3 regions of the Allobosea sp. 10L417 genome follow, and region 2 is predicted to be linked to each of the others. Evidence: predicted binding sites of a transcription regulator. Region 2 holds the regulator's gene; each other region holds the start of a gene.
What was found. Region 2 encodes LexA, which represses DNA repair genes until DNA is damaged. Its sites were predicted from a motif close to TGTTCNNNNTGTGTTCNG; they were not measured.

Region 1 (7,102 bases), on a different contig from region 2:
TGCCGCTTCTCCGCCTTGTCCTTGCGCCGTGCCGCCTCGAACAGCTTCGCGATGCCCGCCTCCGGGTCGTGCAACATGTCGGAGAGGGCGAGCGTGGGCGTTGTGGAGGAGGCTGTCACGTGGGCACGGTTCCGTCGTCTGGGGCTGTTCTAGCACGCGTGGAAAGGGGACGAGAGGGTTAAAATCCACGGATGCTTCCTGGTGATTGGCCAATTGACGGTCGTGATTGTGTTGTTTGACAAGCAGAACGATCGGACCTGAAAGGCGGATGCGCGTCCTTGCGCGACGAGGCCCCGCATCAGGAAAAGGCGGCCGAAAATGCCGGCATGTGGCGGTGAGTATCGTTTGACAAAAAGGACAATCGGACCTTAGAAGAGGACACGCGCCGATTTGAGCCTCAGCTTGCGGGCGCGAAACAAATGCAGCTAAAGCGCGGGAACGACGGGACGGCCCGATGCCGTCTGCGCTCCTTCCGCCTTGTTATGGATGGAGCCAGCGATGTCGGCCGCTCTTCACGATTTCTCCCGCTCTCCCGAATACGCTCCGCCGCGCCCCAGGGCTGGCGAGGTCGTCGCCCTGCTCGGTGCGCCGGAGGTGCGTGGGGCGGCGCTGCGAGCATTCGCCGGTCTGCGGGGCGATGAGGAAGCGGCGATACCGACGACTGAGATCGGCCTGCTCTGCGCCCGGCCGCGCTTCTTTCCCTGGCTCGATCTGACCGAGAACCTGGCTTTTGTCCTCCCGAATGTGACGCCGTTCGAGCGCGAGGGCCTGATCGCCAATGTGCTGGTTCGCCTCCGCCTCTCCGGGCAGGCGAAGCAGCGGCCCGCTGCGCTCTCGCCCGAGGAGCTGCTTCGGCTCGCCATCGCCCGCCTCTTGCTGGTCAGACCGCGGCAGCTGCTGATCGACGAGCCCTTTGCGGCGCTCGATGCCGATGCGCGCGTTCGGCTCACCGCCTTCCTGCCGGAACTTTGTATGCAAGCGCGCCCCGCCGTCGTCATCGCCACGGGCTCCGTCGAGGAGGCCCTGCGCCTGGCCGATCGCATCCTCGTCCTGCCGCGGCAGCCGGGGCCGGTCGCTTTCAACCTCGACAATCTGCTGGCGCGTCCGCGCGAGGAGGGCTCCGTCGGCTTCGTCACCTTGCGTCGCGAATTGCGCCGGGCGCTCGAAAAGGAAAGCCAGCCCGCCGTGCCGCAGGTGGAGGCGGCGGCCTGAAGCGGCTACAAGCCGGCTGACCGGTTCAGAAGGATCACGATGATGGACGTCACCGCGCTGCGTGCCTTGCAGGCTCCTCTCAAGGACGAATACCGCACCAATCCTGAGGCTGCGGTCATCACGCTCAAGGCCCATGGCGAGCTCGACGATCAGCGCATCGCCTGCAAGGTCGAGACGGGCCGGGCTATCGCGCTCGCCGGCCTGCATCCCGCCTCAGGCGGCTCGGGCGCCGAGCTCTGCTCCGGCGACATGCTGCTGGAGGCGCTGGTCGCCTGCGCCGGTGTGACGCTGAAGGCGGTAGCCACCGCCCTCGAGATCGAGCTGAAGAAGGGCGTCGTCCGGGCCGAGGGCGATCTCGATTTCCGTGGCACGCTCGGCGTCGCCAAGGATGCGCCGGTCGGCTTCCAGGCCATCCGCCTCTTCTTCGACGTCGAGAGCGACGCGCCGCAGGAGAAGCTCGACACGCTGCTCAAGCTCACCGAGCGCTACTGTGTCGTTTTCCAGACGCTGAACGTGAAACCTGAGCTTTCGGCGGTGCTCAGCCGCGGCTGATCACTCCGCCGCGGCCTTCAGCTCCAGCCCCTTGGCGAAGGGCAGCTTGGGCTCGCTTTTCTCGTCCTCGAAATCGAGCGCGCCGATCTTCTCGGCGCGGCTGGTGACCTTGCCGGCCGAGGTTTTGATCTGGCCGACATCGTCCTGCGCCTGGCGGAAATGGGTATCGAGCTTGTCGACCCGCTCGCCCAGCCGGCGGACGTCGTCGAGCAGCTTGCCGACCTCGGTCTGGATGACCTGCGCCTCTTCCCGCATGCGCGCATCGCGCACCAGCGACTGCATCAGCTGGATCGCCAGCGCCAGCAGCGAGGGCGAGACGATCATCACCCGCGCCCGGTGCGCGCGCTGCACGACATCGTCGAAATGCTCGTGCAGGTCGGCATAGATCGATTCCGACGGAACGAAGAGCAGCGCGACATCCTGCGTCTCGCCGGGCAGGAAATAGCGTTCGGCGATATCCTTCACATGCACGCCGACATCGCTGCGCACGCGCTGGCCGGCGGCCTTGCGTGCGTCGTCGCCGCGTGCCTCGCGCAGCAGCGTGAAGCTCTCCAGCGGGAACTTGGCGTCGATGACGAGGCCGCGCCCGTCACCCGGCAGGGTCACGAGGCAGTCCGGCCGGCGCCCGTTCGAAAGCTGCGGCTGGAACGTGAAGAAGGCGGCGGGCAGGCCGTCGCGGACGATCGCTTCCATCCGGCCCTGGCCATAGGCCCCGCGCGCCTGCTTGTTGGCGAGCACGTCCCTGAGCGTCACCACTTCGGAGGTCAGGTCGGTCAGGTTCTTCTGGGCGGTGTCGATGACCGCGAGCCGCTCCTGCAGCTTGCCGAGGCTTTCGGTGGTCTGGCGGACATTTTGTTCGAGGCCCTGGCCAACCTTGTGGCTAAGCCCGTCCATCCGGTCGGCTACGAGCCGGGCAAGATCGCCCTGCCGCGTCGAGAGGATTTCGGCCATGGACTGCATCCGGCCGGCGAGTTCCGCCTGCTGGCGGTTCATCTCCGCGACCTTGTCGTCCATTTCGCGGGCGCGCTCGGCCGCCATCGCGACCTCAATCGCGCGGCTCCTGCCGCCACGCCAGCCGGCGATCACGGCCATGAGCAGGAGCACAAGGCTCAGGGCTGCGAAGCCGAGGGCGGCTTCGGCCCAGCTCACCGGGCGCTCCAGCAGGGTGAAGGCGATCTCGTTCATGCGCCGAGCCTAGCCGATTCGATGAGCAATGGCGAACGAAAGCGGAACAGTTTGACCGCTTGCCCACAAATGCTTATGTCCCGGGCTCAACAGCTCTTTCTCCTTGGAATCCCATGTCCGTTCGCCCGCTCGTCATCCTGCCCGACGCCCAGCTTCGCCTTGTTTCGAAGCCGGTCGCGGCTGTCACGCCCGAAATCAAGGCGCTGGTCGCGGACATGTTTGAGACGATGTACGACGCACCGGGCATCGGGCTCGCCGCCATCCAGATCGGCGTGCCGCTGCGCGTGGTGACGATCGACCTCTCGAAGCCGGAGGCGAAGGAGGGCGAGGAGCCGGAACCGAGAAAGCCGCAGGTCTTCATCAATCCGGAGGTCACCTGGTCCTCGGAGGAATTCAACGTCTATGAGGAAGGCTGCCTCTCGATCCCGGAATATTACGAGGAGGTCGAGCGTCCCGCAGAGGTGAAGGTCCGTTATATGGATCTCGACGGCAAGACGCTGGAGATCGCAGCCGATGGCCTGCTCGCCACCTGCCTGCAGCACGAGATCGACCATCTCGATGGCGTGCTCTTCATCGATCATCTCTCGCGGCTGAAGCGCGAGCGCGTCACCAAGAAATTCGCCAAGGCGGCCAAGCGCGAGCGGGCTGCGTAATCGGCAGGCTGTTTCATTCTTCCGGTGCCATGCCGGAGCTGAGGTAAAGTCGAGCGTATGAGTTTGCGCGTCATTTTCATGGGCACGCCGGATTTCGCCGTGCCGGTCCTGACCGAGATCGTCGGGCAGGGGCATGAGGTCGTCTCCTGCTACACCCGCGCCCCGGCGCAGGCCGGCCGCGGCCTCGATCTCAAGCCCTCGCCTGTGCACAAGGCGGCGGAGCGCTTCGGCATCCCGGTCTTCACGCCCGCGACGCTGAAGACGCCGGAGCAGGCCGAGATCATCGCCTCGCATCAGGCCGATGTCGCCGTCGTTGTCGCCTATGGCATGATCCTGCCCCAGGCGATCCTCGATCTGCCCGAGCTCGGCTGCCTCAACCTCCATGCCTCGCTGCTGCCGCGCTGGCGCGGCGCGGCGCCGCTCCAGCGCGCGATCATGGCCGGCGATGCCGAAACCGGCGTCTGCGTGATGAAGATGGAGGCGGGGCTCGACACCGGCCCTGTCGCCATGGTCGAGACGCTGCCGATCGGGCCCGACCTGACCGCCGGCGAACTGCACGACCAGCTCAGCATCCTCGGTGCCGATCTGATGGTGCGCGCACTCGCGGCGCTGGGCCGCGGCGGCCTGCAGTTCACGCCGCAGCCGGAAGAAGGCGTCACCTATGCCGCCAAGATCACCAATGCCGAGGCCAAGCTGAACTGGACGCTGCCGGCGCAACTGGTGCATGACCGGGTGCGCGGCCTCTCGCCCTTCCCGGGCGCCTTCGCCGAGATCGACCTCGGCAAGGGGCCGGAGCGGCTGAAGATCCTGCGCACGGCGCGCGCTGGCGGCGCGGCCGAGCCGGGCACGCTGCTCGATGACGAGGGCACCGTCGCCTGCGCCGTCGGGGCGGTGAAGCTGCTGCAGGTCCAGCGCGCCGGAAAGGCGCCGATGAGCGGGGCCGAGTTCCTGCGCGGCGCGCGGCTCGGGGCCGGCGACAAGCTTTAACGGAGCGGGCCGTTGTCCAAAAACCGCTTCGCACTTTTTGGCGGCCAGCTCTGATGCCGCGCTATAAGCTCGTCATCGAATATGACGGCACGCCGTTTTCGGGCTGGCAGCGCCAGGCGAGCGACCCGTCCGTGCAGCAGCGCGTCGAGGAGGCGGTCGAGGCCTTCTGCGGCCACCCCGTCCGGCTGCACTGCGCCGGGCGCACGGATGCCGGCGTCCACGCCACGCATCAGGTCGCCCATGTCGATATCGACAGGGAATGGCGGACCGACGTCGTACGCGATGCGAGCAATGCCCGGCTGAAGGCGCGCTTCCCGGTCAGCGTGCTCAGCGCCGAGATCGTCCCCGATGATTTCGACGCCCGCATTTCGGCAAAGCGCCGCTACTACATCTACCGCATTCTCGACAGGCGGGCGCCGCCCGCTCTCGATCGCGGCCGCGTCTGGCACGTTCCGGTGAAGCTCGACCACGAGGCGATGGACCGCGCCGCCAAGTCTCTGCTTGGAAAGCACGATTTCACGACCTTCCGCGCTGCCGAATGCCAGGCCAACAGCCCGATCCGTACGGTCGACCGGCTCGATGTCCGGCGCGAGGGCGCGGAGATCGTGGTCTACGCCCACGCCCGCTCCTTCTTGCATCATCAGGTCCGCTCGATCGTCGGCAGCCTGAAGATGGTCGGGGCGGGACGCTGGCCCGAGGAGAAGCTCGGCCAGATCCTGGCGGCGCGCGACCGTGCGCAATGCGCCGCCCTCGCGCCGTCCTGCGGGCTCTACCTCGCAGGTGTAGACTACTGAGACGGGCTCAGAACAGGCTGAACAGCCGAATCACGCCATAGTCGAGCACGATGCTGGCGATGACCAGCGGCAGCGCGATGCTGTGCCCTTCCGGGCCAAAGGCCGCACGCGCCACGCAATAGCGCAAGCGCAGCACGATCGCCGCGAAGAATGCCGCCTGCACCAGCGCCAGCTCCGGTGTCGACCACCCCAGCGCGAAGACGGCGGCGGGCACCGCCATGAGGCTGGCCGAAACGATGCCGGCCCAGTTCCAGGCGATGACGAAACTGGTGAACCGCGGCGCCTGCGCAAGCTCCGGGCGCAGCGCGATCAGCAGGGCCGGCACGGCGAGGATGGCGAGGCAGAGCGCGCCAATCACCGCCAGCACGAGCTCAGGCACGGTGAAGAGGCCGGCGCTGTTCGGCAGGCCGGCGAACAGGCGGGCCGCGGCGAGGATCGCGACGGTCGCCGGCAACATCAGCGCGAAGGCGAGGAAGGAGCGCCAGAAGCCGTCGCGGCTGAGGTCGAGTTCGGCAAGCGCTTCAGTGCCGCGGGTCATCAGATGCCAGGAACCGCGCAGCGAGCGCGCGATGTCGTCGGCGGCAAGCCTCATCACGATCTCCATTATCTGCGTTCTTAGACTTTCGTCTAACGGCGATAATGGCTCGCAGTTCCGGCGCGTCAAGCTTTATGTTGCGCTGCAAAATAGCTGGCGAGTAACCGATGCGTGATCCGCTCCAGTGCAGCGAGGTCGGCGACGGCCACGCTTTCGTCGATCTGGTGCATCGTCTTGCCGACGACGCCGTACTCGACGACAGGGCAAAAGCTTTTGATGAAGCGCGCGTCGGATGTGCCGCCGGTCGTCGACAGGGCGGGGGGCTTGCCGGTCTCGGCTTCGACGGCATCGCCGACCATCGCCACGAACGGGCCGGGCGCGGTCAGGAAGGCGACGGCGTTGGTCGGCTGGAAGCCGACCTCGTAGCGCACGGTGTTGCCCGCGGCCTCGTGCAGACGCCGCTCGATCTCGGCTGCGAGCGTCTCGGGCGTCCAGACGTCGTTGAAGCGGATGTTGAAGACGGCCCTGGCCTGGGCGGGGATGACGTTCGACGCGGGGTTGCCGACATCGACCGTCGTGACTTCGAGATTGCTCGGGTCGAAATGCTCCGTGCCGGTGTCGAGCGGCCCGGCGTCGAGCGCCGCCAGCAGCCGGACCATGCCGCGGATCGGGTTATCGGCGAGGTGCGGGTAGCCGACATGGCCCTGGATACCATGGACGGTGATCTGGCCGGTCAGCGAGCCGCGCCGGCCGATCTTGATCATGTCGCTCATCGTTGCCGGGTTGGTCGGCTCGCCGAGGATGCAATGGTCGAAGCGCTCGCCACGCTCATGCGCCCAGGCCAGCAGCTTCACCGTGCCGTTGACGGCGGGGCCCTCCTCGTCGCCTGTGACCAGAAAGGCGATGGAGCCGGGCGCATCGGGGTTCTCGCGGCGATAGCGGATCGCCGCCGCAACCATGGCGGCGAGGCCGCCCTTCATGTCGCAGGCGCCGCGCCCGTAGAGGGTCCCGTTCTCGATTGCGCCGTCGAAGGGCGCCCGTGTCCAGGCCGCCTCGTTGCCGACGGGCACGACGTCGGTATGTCCGGCGATGACGAAGACCGGGGCCTCGCTGCCGATGCGGGCATAGAGATTCTCGACATCCGGTGTGCCCGGCTCGCTGAAGACCGGGCGGTGGACTTCATA
Region 2 (7,102 bases):
ATTCGGCCCACCGGTCGAGGACGAGCAGCTCTACGCCATCGTCGACGTGCTCGATGCCATCGCACAGGAGACCGGCAAGAGCGTGCCGCAGGTCGCGATCAACTGGCTGCTGCAGCGCCCGACGGTCTCCTCCGTTATTATCGGCGCCCGCAACGAACAGCAATTGCGCGACAATCTCGGCGCCGTCGGCTGGAACCTGACGACCGAGCAGGTCGCGCGGCTCGATGCCGCGAGCGTCCGCACGGCGCCCTACCCCTATTTCCCCTATCGGCGGCAGGAGGCCTTCGCTCGCCTCAATCCACCGGCGGTCTAAAGTCGAGCGCGGCCCGCGCAAAACTTGACCACCCCGCCTCCGAACGTGCATGACCTCAAGCCGTATTCACAGGTCCGGCCATGCGCGTTCTGTTGATCGACAACTACGACAGCTTCACCTGGAACCTGGTCCACCTCATCGGTGGCCTGGGGGCCGAGGTCGATGTCTGGCGCAACGACGCGCTGTCGGTCGAGGAAGCGCTGGGCGGCGAGCATGATGCGATCGTGCTCTCGCCCGGCCCCTGCACACCCAACGAGGCCGGAATCTGCCTCGACGTGGTCCGGCATGGTGCCGGCCGCAAGCCGATCTTCGGCGTCTGCCTTGGCCTGCAGGCGATGGGGCAGGCCTTCGGCGGCGACGTCGTGCGGGCGCCCGTGCCGATGCACGGCAAGGTCTCGCCGATCCGGCACAAATCACGCGGCCTGTTCCGCGGCATCAACGGGCCGCTGCAGGCGACCCGCTACCACTCCCTCGTGGTCGACCGCGATTCCTGCCCAACCGTCTTCGACATCGAAGCCGAGACCGATGACGGCCTGATCATGGCGCTCTCGCACCGGGAGCTCCCGGTCCACGGCGTCCAGTTCCACCCGGAGAGCATCGCCTCCGAGCATGGCGCGACGATCCTGCGGAATTTCCTCGATCTCGCCCAGCGATGGCGCAGCGAGCACGAAGCCGCCGCCCTGACCCCATCAGCCTGAATTCCGCAGAGATTCCATGGACGACTTCAAACCCTTCATCGCCAAGGTCGCGACCGGAGCGACGCTCTCGCGCGAGGAGGCGCGGGACGCCTTCGACACGATCCTCTCGGGCGAGGTCACCAATGCGCAGTCCGCCGCCTTCCTGATGGCGCTGCGCGTGCGCGGCGAGACGATCGAGGAGATCGCCGGCGCGGTCGGCGCAATGCGCGGCAAGATGCTGCCGGTGAAGGCGCCGGCCGAGGCGATCGACATCGTCGGCACCGGTGGCGATTCCTCCGGCTCCTACAATGTCTCGACGCTGGCCTCGATCATCACCGCCGCCTGCGGCGTGCCCGTCGCCAAGCATGGCAACCGCGCGGCCTCCTCGCGCTCGGGTGCCGCGGACGTGCTGACCGCGCTCGGCGTCAGGGTGGGGCTGGATTCGGCCGGCACGGAGCGCTGCATTGCCGAGGCCGGGGTCGGCTTCATGTTCGCGCCGACGCATCACGCCTCGATGCGCCATGTCGCGCCCGTGCGCACCGAACTCGGCACGCGCACGATCTTCAACCTGCTCGGCCCGCTCTCCAACCCGGCCGGCGTCAAGCGCCAGCTGATCGGCGCCTTCTCCGAGACCTGGCTCGAGCCGATGGTCAAGGTGCTGGCCTCGCTCGGCTCGACCCGCGTCTGGGCCGTGCACGGCTCCGACGGGCTCGACGAGATCACCACCACCGGCCCGACCCGCGTCGTCTCGCTCGATAGCGGCAGGATCGAGAGCTTCACGATCAGCCCCGCCGATGTCGGCCTTGAGCCGGCCAGGCCGGAGGTGCTGCGCGGCGGCACGCCCGAGCAGAACGCGGCTGCGCTGAACGCCGTGCTGGCCGGCGAGAGAACCGGCTTCCGCGACATCGCCGCCTTCAATGCGGCGGCGGCGCTGCTGGTCGCCGGCAAGGCCGCGAACCTGAAGGACGGCTTCGCCCAGGCGACGGCCGCGCTCGACTCCGGCAAGGCCAAGGCGACGCTCGCCGCGCTCGTCAAAGCCTCGAATGCGTGAGGCCGGCATGACCGACATCCTCGCCAAGATCGAAGCCTATAAGCGCCAGGAGATCGCGGCCGCCAAGGCCGCGGTGCCGCAGGCCGAGATCGAACGCCGTGCCCGCGCGGCCGCCAAACCGCGCGGCTTCGCCGATGCGCTCGCCGCCAAGCTCGCGGTCGGCAAGCCGGCCCTGATCGCCGAGATCAAGAAGGCCAGCCCGTCCAAAGGGTTGATCCGCGCCGATTTCGACCCGCCTTCGCTCGCCCGCGCCTATGCCGCCGGCGGCGCTGCCTGTCTTTCGGTACTCACCGACGCGCCCTCCTTCCAGGGCCAGCCGGAATTTCTGACGCAGGCGCGCGAGGCCTCCGGCCTGCCGGCGCTGCGCAAGGATTTCCTCTACGAGCCCTATCAGGTCTACGAAGCCCGCAGCTGGGGCGCCGACTGCATCCTGATCATCATGGCCGGCGTCGACGACGACACCGCCCGGGCGCTGAACGAAGCCGCTCGCGATCTCGGCATGGACGTGCTCGTCGAGGTGCATGACGACGCCGAGCTCGACCGGGCACTCAAGCTCGAAAGTCGGCTGCTCGGCATCAACAACCGCGACCTGCGCAGCTTCCACGTCGATCTCGCCGTGACCGAGCGGCTGGCGCCGCGCGTCCCGGCCGACCGCATCGTCATCGGCGAGAGCGGCATCTTTGCCCATGCCGACATCGCCCGTCTCAACAAGGCCGGCGTCAACAGCTTCCTCGTCGGCGAGAGCCTGATGCGGCAGGCGGACGTCACAGCGGCGACGCGGACCCTGCTGACCGGCCAGGCTCAAGAGAACGCGGCGTGAGCCGGCTCAGCCATCTCGACGCCCAAGGCCAGGCACATATGGTCGATGTCGGCGACAAGGCCGAGACGACCCGCATGGCAGTAGCCGAGGGCAGCGTCGTGATGGCGCCGGAGACGATTGCGATCGTGCGCGACGGCAATGCTAGGAAGGGCGATGTGCTCGGCACGGCGCGCCTCGCCGGCATCATGGCCGCTAAGCGCACGCATGAGTTGATCCCGCTCTGCCACCCGCTGCTGCTCAGCAAGATCGGGGTCGATCTGGAGATCGACGAGGCCCTGCCGGGCGTGCGCGTGCGCGCTGAGGTGAAGATGAAGGGCCAGACCGGCGTCGAGATGGAGGCGCTCACCGCCGTGTCCGTCGCCTGTCTCACCGTCTACGACATGGTCAAGGCAGTCGACAGGGCGATGCGGATCGAGAATATCCGGCTCCTGCACAAATCCGGCGGCCAGTCCGGCGACTACGAGGCGAAAGCCCGCTGATGGCGCTCACCCCGGTCCCCGTCGCGCGCAAGGCGCTGCTCAACAGCATTCCGGGACCGACCGGAGCGGAGACCCTCCCGCTCGCGCAATGCGCATGGCGGGTGCTCGCAGCCGATCTGAAGGCGCTCAGAACCCAGCCGCCCTTCGCCAACTCCGCCATGGATGGCTACGCCGTGCGTGCCGACGAGATGGCCGAAGATGCCACACTCGCCGTGATCGGGGAGTCCGCCGCCGGGCGGGCCTTTGACGGTACGGTCGGGCCGGGCGAAGCCGTACGGATCTTTACCGGCGCGCCGATGCCTGATGGTGCCGACACCATCCTGATCCAGGAGGACGCCGACGGCGTCGGCAGCCCCACGATCCGCGTGCGGGTGCCCCCCGCCAAAGGCAAGTTCCTGCGCCGGGCGGGGCTCGATTTCCGCGAAGGCGACGCCCTGCTGTCGGCCGGACGCGTGCTCGACAGCGCCGCACTCGGGCTCGCCGCCGCGATGGGCCATCCCTCGCTGCCGGTCCGGCGCAAGCCGCGCGTCGCGATCCTGGCGACCGGCGACGAGCTGGTGGCGCCGGGCGAGCCTGTGGGGCGCGACCAGATCGTCGCCTCGAACTCCTTCGCGCTCGCCGCGCTGGTCGAAAAGGCCGGTGGCACCGTGCTCGATCTCGGCATCGCCCGCGACGACCATGCCGATCTCGCCAACAAGATCGGCATGGCGCGGGCTGCCGATGCCGACGTGCTAATCACGCTGGGCGGCGCCTCGGTGGGCGCACACGACCTCGTGCAGGAGGCGCTGACCCGCGCCGGGATGTCTCTTGGCTTCTGGAAGATTGCCATGCGGCCGGGCAAGCCGATGATGACCGGTCGGCTCGGCCGGATGGTCGTGGTCGGGCTTCCCGGAAACCCGGTCTCCTCGATCGTCTGCGGCCATCTCTTCGTGCTGCCGCTGATCGAAGCCCTGCTCGGCATGGCCGGCGCCGATCGCGACCGCAGCGTCCCCGCCCGCCTCGGCAGCGACCTGCCGGGCAATGACGAGCGTGAGGATTATCTGCGCTCGGAGCTGGCGCTGACGCCCGATGGTTGGGTTGCAACGCCTTTCGATCGGCAGGATTCCTCCATGCTCGGCACATTGGCGCGGGCGCAGGCGCTGACGATCCGCCCGGCCCATGCTGCGCCCGCCAAGATAGGCGACCTCTGCCGTATCCTGCCGCTGCGGTAGACGGGCGCTCTCGCGCGACCGGGTTGCGGAACACAAGGCGAACAGTTATGGTGTTCGTGATTTGTTTCGAATCTACGCTTTTCCGGGGCCGGCGGGATCATGCTGACACGCAAGCAACACGAACTCCTGCGCTTCATCCAGGAACGCTTGCGTGAGAGCGGGGTGCCGCCCTCCTTCGACGAGATGAAGGACGCGCTCGATCTGCGCTCGAAATCCGGCATCCACCGGCTGATCATGGCGCTGGAGGAGCGCGGCTTCATCCGCCGCCTGCCCAACCGGGCGCGTGCGCTCGAAGTCATCAAGATGCCCGATGGACTCGGTACGCCGCAGCAGCGGCCGCGTTTCAGCCCTGCGGTCGTCCAGGGCGGGCTCGGCACGCAGCCCAATCTCGGCAAACCCCGCCCCACCGCCGATGAGGACAGCCGCTCTTCGATCGCGATCCCGGTCATGGGCCGCATCGCCGCCGGCACACCGATTTCGGCCATTCAGAACCGCAGCCACACCGTCTCGTTGCCGCCCGACATGCTCGGCTCCGGCGAGCATTACGCGCTCGAAGTACGTGGTGACTCGATGGTCGAAGCGGGCATCCTCGACGGCGACACCGTCATCATCCGCAAGCAGGACTCGGCCAATACCGGCGATATCGTCGTGGCACTGATCGACGACGAGGAGGCCACACTCAAGCGGCTGCGCAAACGCGGCTCCTCGATCGCGCTCGAAGCCGCCAATCCCGCCTATGAGACGCGTGTGCTCGGGCCGGACCGGGTCAAGATTCAGGGCCGCCTCGTCAATCTGATGCGGCGTTACTGAAGCCGTTCGACCTCGGCTTCGCCATCGGCGGAAGCTGGCGGAATGCTGATGCTCGTTGCAGCGGGCGCCGCCAGACGGGGTTCGCGTCGGCGGCTCCACGGCCGATCGGCCGCGCTGGGCTCTGAGATGCGGCTGCTCCATCCCGACGCCGTGCGGTAGAGCGAGGTCGCGCCGTCGCGTGACAGTCCCATTCGCTCGATCAGCCGGGCCTTGCAGGCGCCGCTCCAGGGAATGGCGGTGACGACGAGGTCGGCCCGCAGGCAATCTTCGATGATCGCCAGCCGGTCGCGCGTGTAGGAAATCATGCGCTTGTCGGCCGTTTGCGCAACACAACCCAGTTGATCGCAAGCGATGCCGGCGCGCAGCGTCGGATCGTCCGGCGAGCGGCTGTCGCCGTCGGCACTCAGCCATTGCTGCAGCACGAAGCGGCTGGGCTTGCCGGCGACCGCAAGGCGTCCATCGAGGCCCCGCACAGCAAGCCCCGAGCCGTCGCGTTCGATCAGGATTTCCGGCCGCTCCGGCTTTCCGGCGATGGCGACGCCGAGCACGATGGGGACCGCCGCCAGCCAGCGCCAGGCCGTGGTCCACAGCGTCAGCCAGAGCAACGCCAGCACGAAGCAGGTCAGCACGGCCGGGCTGAAGGCGGCGATCATCACGGTGGAATGGTCGATGCTTGCGACCCAATGCGCCACCTTGAGCACGACATCCGAAGCCAGCCCCATCAGCGCCCAGGCAGGCCAGTCCAGCCCGAAGGGATAGGCGAGCACGCCGAACACCGCCGCAGGCATCACGAACAGCGAGACGAAAGGCAGTGCCATGGCGTTGCCCAGCAGGCCGAAAGGGTTGAAGGTCTGGAAGTGATAGGCCCCGAAGGGCGCTGTTGCGGCCGTCGCCAGCAAGGTGGTGACGACGATGCCGAGCGCCGCTGCCCAGACCGGCCCGAGCGGCCATGGCAGGCTCGGGGGCGGCTCCGTGCGTTTTCGGCTCTCCCAGCGTTCGGCAAAGGCGATCAGGGCCGCAACCGCGCCGAATGACATCTGGAAGCTCGGTCCGAGCAGCGCCTCCGGCTCGCGTAGCAGCACGATCATGGCTGCAAGAGCGAGATTGCGCATGCTCAGTGCAGCACGATCGACAAGGATCGCGCCGAGCATCACCAGCGTCATGATCAGCGAGCGTTCGGTCGCGACGTCACTGCCTGAAAAGATACAGTAGGCGGTCGCGCCGAGCATCGCCGCGACGGCCGCGATCTTCTTGATCGGCCAGAGCAGCGCGGCAGTCGGGGAGAGCGCCAGTAGGGCGCGCACCAGCCAGAAAATCGTCCCGGCCGCGAGAACCATGTGCAGGCCTGAGATCGAGACGATGTGGTAGATTCCGGCGGCACGCAGGTCATTGTTCGTCGCCTCGGTGATCAGGCCGCGCTTCCCCGTGACAAGGGCGGCAGCGACCGCCCCGCCCTGCCCGCCGCCTACTTCGGCGATGCGCCGGGTCAAGGCGTTGCGGGCCCGGTCGATCGTGACATCGACGGCAAGGCGCGTCGGCATTGGGTGCGGCGCGGGCGCCGACGCGATCTTGCCTGCGATACTGCCGACTGCGCCGATGCCGCGGAAGAAGGCATCGCGCGCGAAATCGTAGCCGCCCGCCCGAGCTGGCCCCGGTGGAGGCAGGAGCCGCGCCGTCGCCGCGATATGATCCCCCGGAGCGACCGAGCCGGCGCGGATATTGACGCGCACGCGCCTTGGAC
Region 3 (7,102 bases), on a different contig from region 2:
GGCCGAGCTGGCTGCTGGGTGCCTATGACCTCGTCAAGCTCGACGAGCCGCCCTTCGACCCCGCTGTTTGGGCAGAGCTCAAGGCGAGCGACAACCCCAAGCGCGCCACAGCCTATCCGATGAGCAAGGTGGTCATCGGCGCCAATGTCGACCTCGCCAAGAAGGCGCCGCAGCTGGCGAGCTTCTTCAAGAGCTACGGCACGACCAGCGACATGACCTCGAAGATGCTGGCCGAGGCGCGCGAGAAAGGGGTCACGCCTGAGCAGCAGGCCGTGGTCTTCCTCAAGACGCAGCCCGATATCTGGCGCAAATGGCTGCCGGCCGATATCGCCACGAAGGTCGCATCGAGCCTGTGACGGCCGCTTCGGTGCCGGAATTCGGCAAGGCGCTGCAGGGCGCCGTCAACCGCGCGGTTGATGCCGTCGTCACCGGCTATGGCGACAAGCTCGATGGTTTCGGCGCAACGCTGACCGCGCCGGTCCGCCTGGTCGAAACGGCGCTCCAGCACATCCCGGTTCCGGCATTCGTCCTCGCGGTCGCGGCGGGCGCCTGGCTCGCGACGCGACGGATCGGTTTCGCCCTGGCGATGGCGGCCCTGCCGGTGGCGCTGGCCGGTCTCGGCGTCTGGGGTGAGGCGATGCAGTCGCTCGCTCTGGTCACCGTCGCCGTGCTCTTCGTCGTGCTGCTCGGGCTGCCGCTCGGCGTTGCGGCGGCGCGGCTTCCGCGACTGGGCCGCGCGCTCGCGCCGCTCTATGACCTCATGCAGACCATCCCGAGCTTCGTCTATCTGATCCCGGTGGCGATGGTGCTCGGGCTCGGGCGCGCGCCGGCGCTGGTCGCGACGTTGATCTATGCGCTGCCGCCCTTCGCGCGGCTGACGGAACTGGGCCTGCGCGGCGTCGACCCCGGTTTCATCGAGGCCGCCCGGGCGCTCGGCCTGCGACCCCGGCAGAGCTTCTGGCTGATCGAGCTGCCGCTTGCCCAGCCCACGATCCTGCAAGGGCTGAACCAGGCGATCATGATGGCGCTGGCCATGGTCGTCGTCGCCTCGATGATCGGCGCCAAGGGGCTCGGCGAGATCGTCCTGCTCGGCTTGCAGCGGGCCGATCCCGGCCTCGGCTTCGTCGGCGGGCTCGCCATCGTCCTGCTCGCCGTGCTGCTGGACCGGATGGCGCAGGCCGTCCTCGTGTCGCGGCGGCAGGGTGGCTGATTGTCGGGAGCCGGGCGAGGAACGCTCGGCGCTTCGTCCGCGACAAGCCGAGCCGGCCACGCTATGAGCTTGCGCGCGCCGTTTCGGCGCGGGCTTTGAAACGCGCAAAGGCTACGGACGATGAATGCGACGGCCGCACTGACGATCGTTCCGCCGGACGCGCCGCTGCGGGGCAGGGTGGTGCCGCCCGGCTCGAAATCCATCACGAACCGTGCCTTGCTCGTGGCGGCGCTGGCCGGAGGCACGAGCCGGCTGACCGGCGCCCTGAAGAGCGACGACACCCGCTACATGGCGCAGGCGGTTCGCGCGATGGGCGTCGCGGTCGAGGAGCCTGATGCGACCACCTTTGTCGTCGCCGGAACCGGCCGGCTGCAGCCGCCGGCCGAGCCGCTCTTCCTCGGCAACGCCGGTACTGCGACACGCTTCCTGACCGCAGCCGCCGCGCTGGTCGACGGCACCGTGATCGTCGACGGCGACGAGCACATGCGCAAACGCCCGATCGCGCCGCTGGTCGAGGCGCTGCGGACATTGGATGTCGCGGTGACGGCTCCGAGCGGTTGCCCCCCGGTTAAGGTCCAGGGGCAGGGGAGCTTCCCCGCCGGACGCGTGGAGATCGATGGCGGCTTGTCCAGCCAGTATGTGTCCGCCCTGCTGATGGCGGCGGCCTGCGGGCGTGGGCCTGTCGAGATCGCCTTGACGGGCAAGGAAATCGGCGCCCGCGGCTATATCGATCTGACGCTGGCGGTGATGAAGGCCTTCGGAGCGAAGGTTTCACAGCCGGATCCGGCGACATGGCGGGTGGAGCCCACCGGCTACAGGGCGGCCGACTTCCTGGTCGAACCCGATGCCTCCGCCGCCACCTATCTCTGGGCGGCCGAGGTGCTGACCGGCGGCGCTATCGATCTCGGCGTCGCCCCCTCGGCCTTCACCCAGCCCGATGCCGCCGCGCACAAGGTCATCGCCAGCTTTCCGAACCTTCCGGACGTCATCGACGGCTCGCAGATGCAGGATGCGGTTCCCACGCTCGCCGTGCTCGCGGCCTTCAACCGGCGGCCGGTTCGCTTCGTCGGGATCGCCAATCTGCGTGTCAAGGAATGCGACCGGGTGTCGGCCTTGGCGCAGGGGTTGTCGCGCATCCGGCCGGGCCTCGGCGTGGAGGAGGGCGACGATCTTCTGGTCGCGTCCGATCCGGCCCTCACCGGACAGACCCTTCCAGCGCGGATCGACAGCCATGCCGATCACCGCATCGCGATGAGCTTCGCACTGGCGGGTCTCAAGCTCAACGGCATCACCATCCTGGACCCCGCCTGCGTCGGCAAGACCTATCCCGGCTATTGGCGGGCGCTGGTTTCGCTCGGCGTCAGGCTGGAGGGCGACCTGCCATAGCCCTCCGACGGTTCGTCTGCGGCGACCGCCGGGCGCCGCGATTCGATAGGGGAAAACCACTTGAACAAAACGAGAACATCATTGATAATGCCTTAATCGGCCGATAGGGTTCGGCTCCGGTCAAGCGGCCGGTTTGTGTGAAGTGCGCAGGAAGTGGAGCCTGTCATGGCTGGTAGCGTCAACAAGGTCATTCTGGTCGGCAATCTCGGGCGCGACCCCGAAGTGCGCCGCCTCGGCAGCGGCGAGCCTGTCGTCAATCTGCGTATCGCCACCTCCGAGACCTGGCGCGACAAGCAGAGCGGCGAGCGCAAGGAGCGCACCGAGTGGCACTCGGTCGTGATCTTCAACGAGAACCTGGCGAAAGTGGCCGAGCAGTACCTCAAGAAGGGCTCGAAGATTTACATCGAGGGTCAGCTCCAGACCCGGAAATGGCAGGACCAGTCCGGCGTGGAGAAATACACCACGGAGATCGTGCTGCAGCGCTTCCGCGGCGAACTCACCATCCTCGACAGCCGCCAGGGCGGCTCGGATGAGTACAGCGAGGGCGGCGGTGGCGGCGGCTACGTCGACGATCGCTCGGGCGGCGGTGGCTCCTTCGGCCGCTCCGGCGCGATGGGCGGTGGCGGAGCTTCGCGCCAGCCGGCCATGCCCGGCGGCGGTGGCGGTGGCCGTTCCTCGTCGACCCATCTCGACGACGATATTCCGTTCTGATGTGCGGTACATAGGCGCGATGCCCTCCCGCACGCCGTGGTTGGGTCAGTCGAGAGACACGTTGTAGCTAGCAGCCAGGACCCCGCGCAGTTCGTCCCAATCGGCGTGAGCGAGGTGCGGAATCCCCACAGCCCCACGATAGGGCGCCTTCAGACCTGTTGAAGTGGAGATGTGAACTACGGGGCCGGGCGGCAAGAGTGCCTTTTGGGCAGCGATGCGCAAGGCTGCCAGACCCGCGGCCGACGCCGGCTCGCTCCATAGACCGTCGAGCGCCAAGGCAGCCTGGGCATCCGCAATACTCCGATCGTGAACCGCAACAGCGTGCCCCCTGGACCGATGCAGTGCGGCTATTCCACGAAAGCCGCCGCGGGCGGAGCCAATACCGTGAGCAATGGTTTCGACCGGCTCGAGGGTACTGGACGAGCCGCTGGCGCAGAACCGGCCAAGGGCATCCGATCCCTCGGGCTCGGCGGCGATCAAGATAGGCTCTTCCGTCGCCAGGCCCAGTGCCTTGAGCTCGGAAAAGCCTTTGCCGATCCCGAACAGCAGCTCGCCGTAGCTCGTCGGTACGGACACTGCGGCAGGTACTCGTCCGAGTTCGAGGAAGAGTTCATATGCGATGGTCTTGTAGCCCTCTGGGCCGAATGGATGGCCGGTATGGGTCGGGGCCGTGTTGCCAATCAGATACCAACCCGGCTGGCGCGACAGGACATCGAGGAGCGGCCACCGCGCCGTGCGTGGCATCGCGATCACGGCGGCACCATAGGCGCGCATCTGTCGTGCATGGGCCGGCGAAACCGCGTCGTCGCAAAGCACGATGCATTTCAGACCGGCGCGTGCCGAGTAGGCCGCGGCCGAAGCGCCATGATTGCCGGATGAAGAGATGACCGTGCCAAGGGCGCCGGCGGCGGCAGCAGCGCTGACGGTGCAAAGGCTCAGGCGGTCCTTGTGACTCCAGCTCGGATTGGCGCTCTCGTCCTTGACGAAGAGCTCGGGCAGGCAGGCCCAAGCGGCCGCCCGCGGCGCAGAAACCAGCGGCGTCGCGCCCTCGCCGCAGGACAGGCCGGGCAGGAGTGGCGGCAGGAGCGGCGCCCAGCGTTCGAGGCCGCTGCCGAAGCGTGGCGCAAACAGGTCGCCTGCAAGTCGCTCGTAGGCGTAGCCGACCTCGTAGGGATAATGGAACGGCTCGGCGCCGGTCTCGTCGATATGAGCGACGAACGGAGGAACCTGCGGATAGAGCGGGCGCCGAACGCCATCGGACATCGAGATCAGGGCGTCGGCCAGGGATGGCGATGTGGTGACCCAGGACGGCACAGCCGCCTCCGGGCCACGATCGGCGAAGCGGTCCATTCTTGCCTCAGCGCAGCGGCAGGGCGTAGATCTGGCCGCCGCGCGTCCAGAGGTCGTTCTGGCCGCGTTCGAGGCCTATGCGCGAGCCCTTGCCGAGATTGCGCTCGAAGATCTCGCCATAGTTGCCGACGGCGGCGATCATCCGGGCGACCCAGCGCTCGTCGAGACCGAGCGCCTTGCCGAGGCCCGGCTCGCTGCCGAGCAGGCGCTTGACGGCCGGCGGGCCTTTCGCGGCAAGTTCTGCCGCATTGGCGGAGGTCACACCCATCTCCTCGGCCTCCATCAGCGCGAAGACCGCCCAGCGGACGATGTCGTAGAATTGCTCGTCGCCTTTTCGGATTGCGAGCGCTGTCGGTTCCTTCGACAGGCGTTCCGGCAGCAGGACATAATCGTCGGGCCGTTCGGCCTTGAGCCGCATGCCGATCAGCGGTGTCGAGTCGTTGCTGTAGGCATCGCAGCGGCCGGAAAAGAATGCATCCTCGACCGCATCGAGCGTGGCGACCGTCACCGGCGAGAAGGTCATACCGTTCGTGCGGAAATATTCGGAGAGGTTGAGTTCTGAGGTACTGCCCTGCTGGACGCAAATGGTGGCGCCGCTGAGCTGCCTGGCGCTGGTGACGCCGAGCTTGCGTGCGACGATGATCGCCTGTCCGTCATAGAACCAGATCGGCGCGAAGCGCAGGCCGAGCTGGGCCTCGCGAGTCAAGGTCGCGGTCGCCGTCCGCGAAAGCACGTCGATCTCGCCGCTCTGCAAGGCGGTGAAGCGCGTGACGGTGGTCGTCGGGACGAAATCGACCTTGGTCGCGTCACCGAGGACGGCTGCGGCTACGGCGCGGCAGAGATCGGCATAGATCCCGGTCCATTTACCCTCGCGGTCCGGCATGGTGATGCCCGGCGTGCCCTCGGAGGTGCCGCATTTGAGAACGCCACGCTGCTTCAGCGCGTCGAGGTGCGGCCCTGCGGCAGCAGGTGGAAGCGATGAGAGCAGCAGGCCTCCCGCAAGCGCCGTGGTCTTGATGACACCCCTGATCATTCGCCCCTCCATTCTTGGTCGGTTGAGACTAGGCAGGGCAAGGCTATGCGTCCAATATCAGCTGACGCGGACTTGATAACGAAAGCTGATAGATATGCAGCATCGACAGATCGAAGCCTTCGCCGCCGTCATGACCAGCGGCAGCGCGTCGCGTGCAGCCGAATTGCTCAGTGTCACCCAGCCGGCGATCAGCCGCTGCATCGCCGAGCTGGAACGCGAACTCGGCTTTGCCCTGTTCGACCGGGTTCGCAGCCGCATAGTTCCAACATTCGAGGGGCGGATGTTCTTCCGCGAGGTCGACAGCCACTTCCTGGCGATGGCGAAGCTGGAAGCGGCGGCCGCCCGTATCCGGGAGTTTGGAGCGGGTGAGCTCAAGATCGCGAGCTTGCATTCGCTGGGAGGGCGGCTAGTGCCCAAGGCGCTGGCCCTATTCCAAAGGGCGTTCCCGAAGATCAACGTCACCTTGCAGGTGCAATCGTCCAGCCAGGTCAGGGACCTCGTAGAATCGGGGCAGTTCGACCTTGGGCTGTGCTCGGAAGAGGTCGATCTCAATGGTGTCGAGCATCAGCATTTTGCCGATTACCGGATGGTCGCTGTGCTGTCGCACGCTCATCCTCTCGCGTCCCGGGCCGTGATCCGACCGGAGGATCTGCATGACCAACCCTTCCTCCAGCTCGATTTCGACGAACGCCTGTCACGAGATCTCCACGCCGCATTCGCCGCCGTGCATGCGAAGCCGCGCGTCGTCGTGGACGCGGAGTATTCAGCTACGATCTGCGCGCTGGCCTCGGAGGGGGCGGGGATCGGCCTCGTCAACCCAGCGGCGATCGCCGGGCTGGATCGCTGGGGGGTCAGGGTGCTGCGCTTCGAGCCTGCGCTGCATTTCCGCAAGCATCTTGTTTTCCCGCCGGGGCGCCCGCGGCCGCAGCTTGTGCGCGACTTCCTTGGGATTTTGGCCGAGGTAAGGAACCGTTTTACGCTTCAGCTCGACAACGCATGACAAGGGCCAGTTCCAGACATTGGGCGATCGCCGCGAAGCGGACGCTCAGGATCAGTTTCGCCGGTCAGATGACGGCCCATCTCGGACCCACGCGGCGGGCCCTACCGAACACGCGACGATGCTCGTGCCGACGTGTTCGATTGCATTGAGCGGTTCCACAATGCCGTTCGCAGGCACTCGACCATCGGCTACATCAGCCCGGTCGAGTTCGAACAGAAGGTGGGGTTAGCCTAACGCCCTGTCCACGAAACGGGCAGCAGGCCACTACGAACATCCCGCTCTCCTCAGGCTCGAATTTCGCCGCAGCCCTCTCAAGATTGCCGCGCTAGGCTTTGCCGCGCCGGAGCTCGGAGAGAGTGTACCAGACGACCGCCGCGAAGATCACTGCTCCACCAACGATCGTCGCGAAGGG

Region 1: a site for LexA is predicted at 2,981-2,998, ahead of AC1DE3_RS22755 (DNA recombination protein RmuC). Genes of this name have one in related genera too.
Region 3: a site for LexA is predicted at 2,657-2,674, ahead of ssb (single-stranded DNA-binding protein). Genes of this name have one in related genera too.

What each region holds. Positions count from the first base shown of each region.
Region 1 is NZ_JBFTJP010000011.1:55,565-62,666, forward strand. It holds gene AC1DE3_RS22740 ([protein-PII] uridylyltransferase) at 1-77, opposite strand, end outside; gene AC1DE3_RS22745 (ATP-binding cassette domain-containing protein) at 499-1,212, shown strand; gene AC1DE3_RS22750 (OsmC family protein) at 1,255-1,764, shown strand; gene AC1DE3_RS22755 (DNA recombination protein RmuC) at 1,765-2,949, opposite strand; gene def (peptide deformylase) at 3,063-3,602, shown strand; gene fmt (methionyl-tRNA formyltransferase) at 3,660-4,589, shown strand; gene truA (tRNA pseudouridine(38-40) synthase TruA) at 4,643-5,383, shown strand; gene AC1DE3_RS22775 (hypothetical protein) at 5,391-5,975, opposite strand; gene dapE (succinyl-diaminopimelate desuccinylase) at 6,044-7,102, opposite strand, start outside.
Region 2 is NZ_JBFTJP010000007.1:44,749-51,850, forward strand. It holds gene AC1DE3_RS17575 (aldo/keto reductase) at 1-313, shown strand, start outside; gene AC1DE3_RS17580 (anthranilate synthase component II) at 394-1,011, shown strand; gene trpD (anthranilate phosphoribosyltransferase) at 1,028-2,041, shown strand; gene trpC (indole-3-glycerol phosphate synthase TrpC) at 2,049-2,861, shown strand; gene moaC (cyclic pyranopterin monophosphate synthase MoaC) at 2,858-3,340, shown strand; gene AC1DE3_RS17600 (molybdopterin molybdotransferase MoeA) at 3,340-4,551, shown strand; gene lexA (transcriptional repressor LexA) at 4,651-5,361, shown strand; gene AC1DE3_RS17610 (ComEC/Rec2 family competence protein) at 5,355-7,102, opposite strand, start outside.
Region 3 is NZ_JBFTJP010000002.1:867,276-874,377, forward strand. It holds gene AC1DE3_RS10270 (ABC transporter substrate-binding protein) at 1-356, shown strand, start outside; gene AC1DE3_RS10275 (ABC transporter permease) at 353-1,210, shown strand; gene AC1DE3_RS10280 (3-phosphoshikimate 1-carboxyvinyltransferase) at 1,331-2,596, shown strand; gene ssb (single-stranded DNA-binding protein) at 2,762-3,307, shown strand; gene AC1DE3_RS10290 (threonine synthase) at 3,353-4,657, opposite strand; gene AC1DE3_RS10295 (amino acid ABC transporter substrate-binding protein) at 4,665-5,690, opposite strand; gene AC1DE3_RS10300 (LysR substrate-binding domain-containing protein) at 5,785-6,690, shown strand; partial or broken gene AC1DE3_RS10305 (IS3 family transposase) at 6,793-6,924, shown strand; gene AC1DE3_RS10310 (DMT family transporter) at 7,016-7,102, opposite strand, start outside.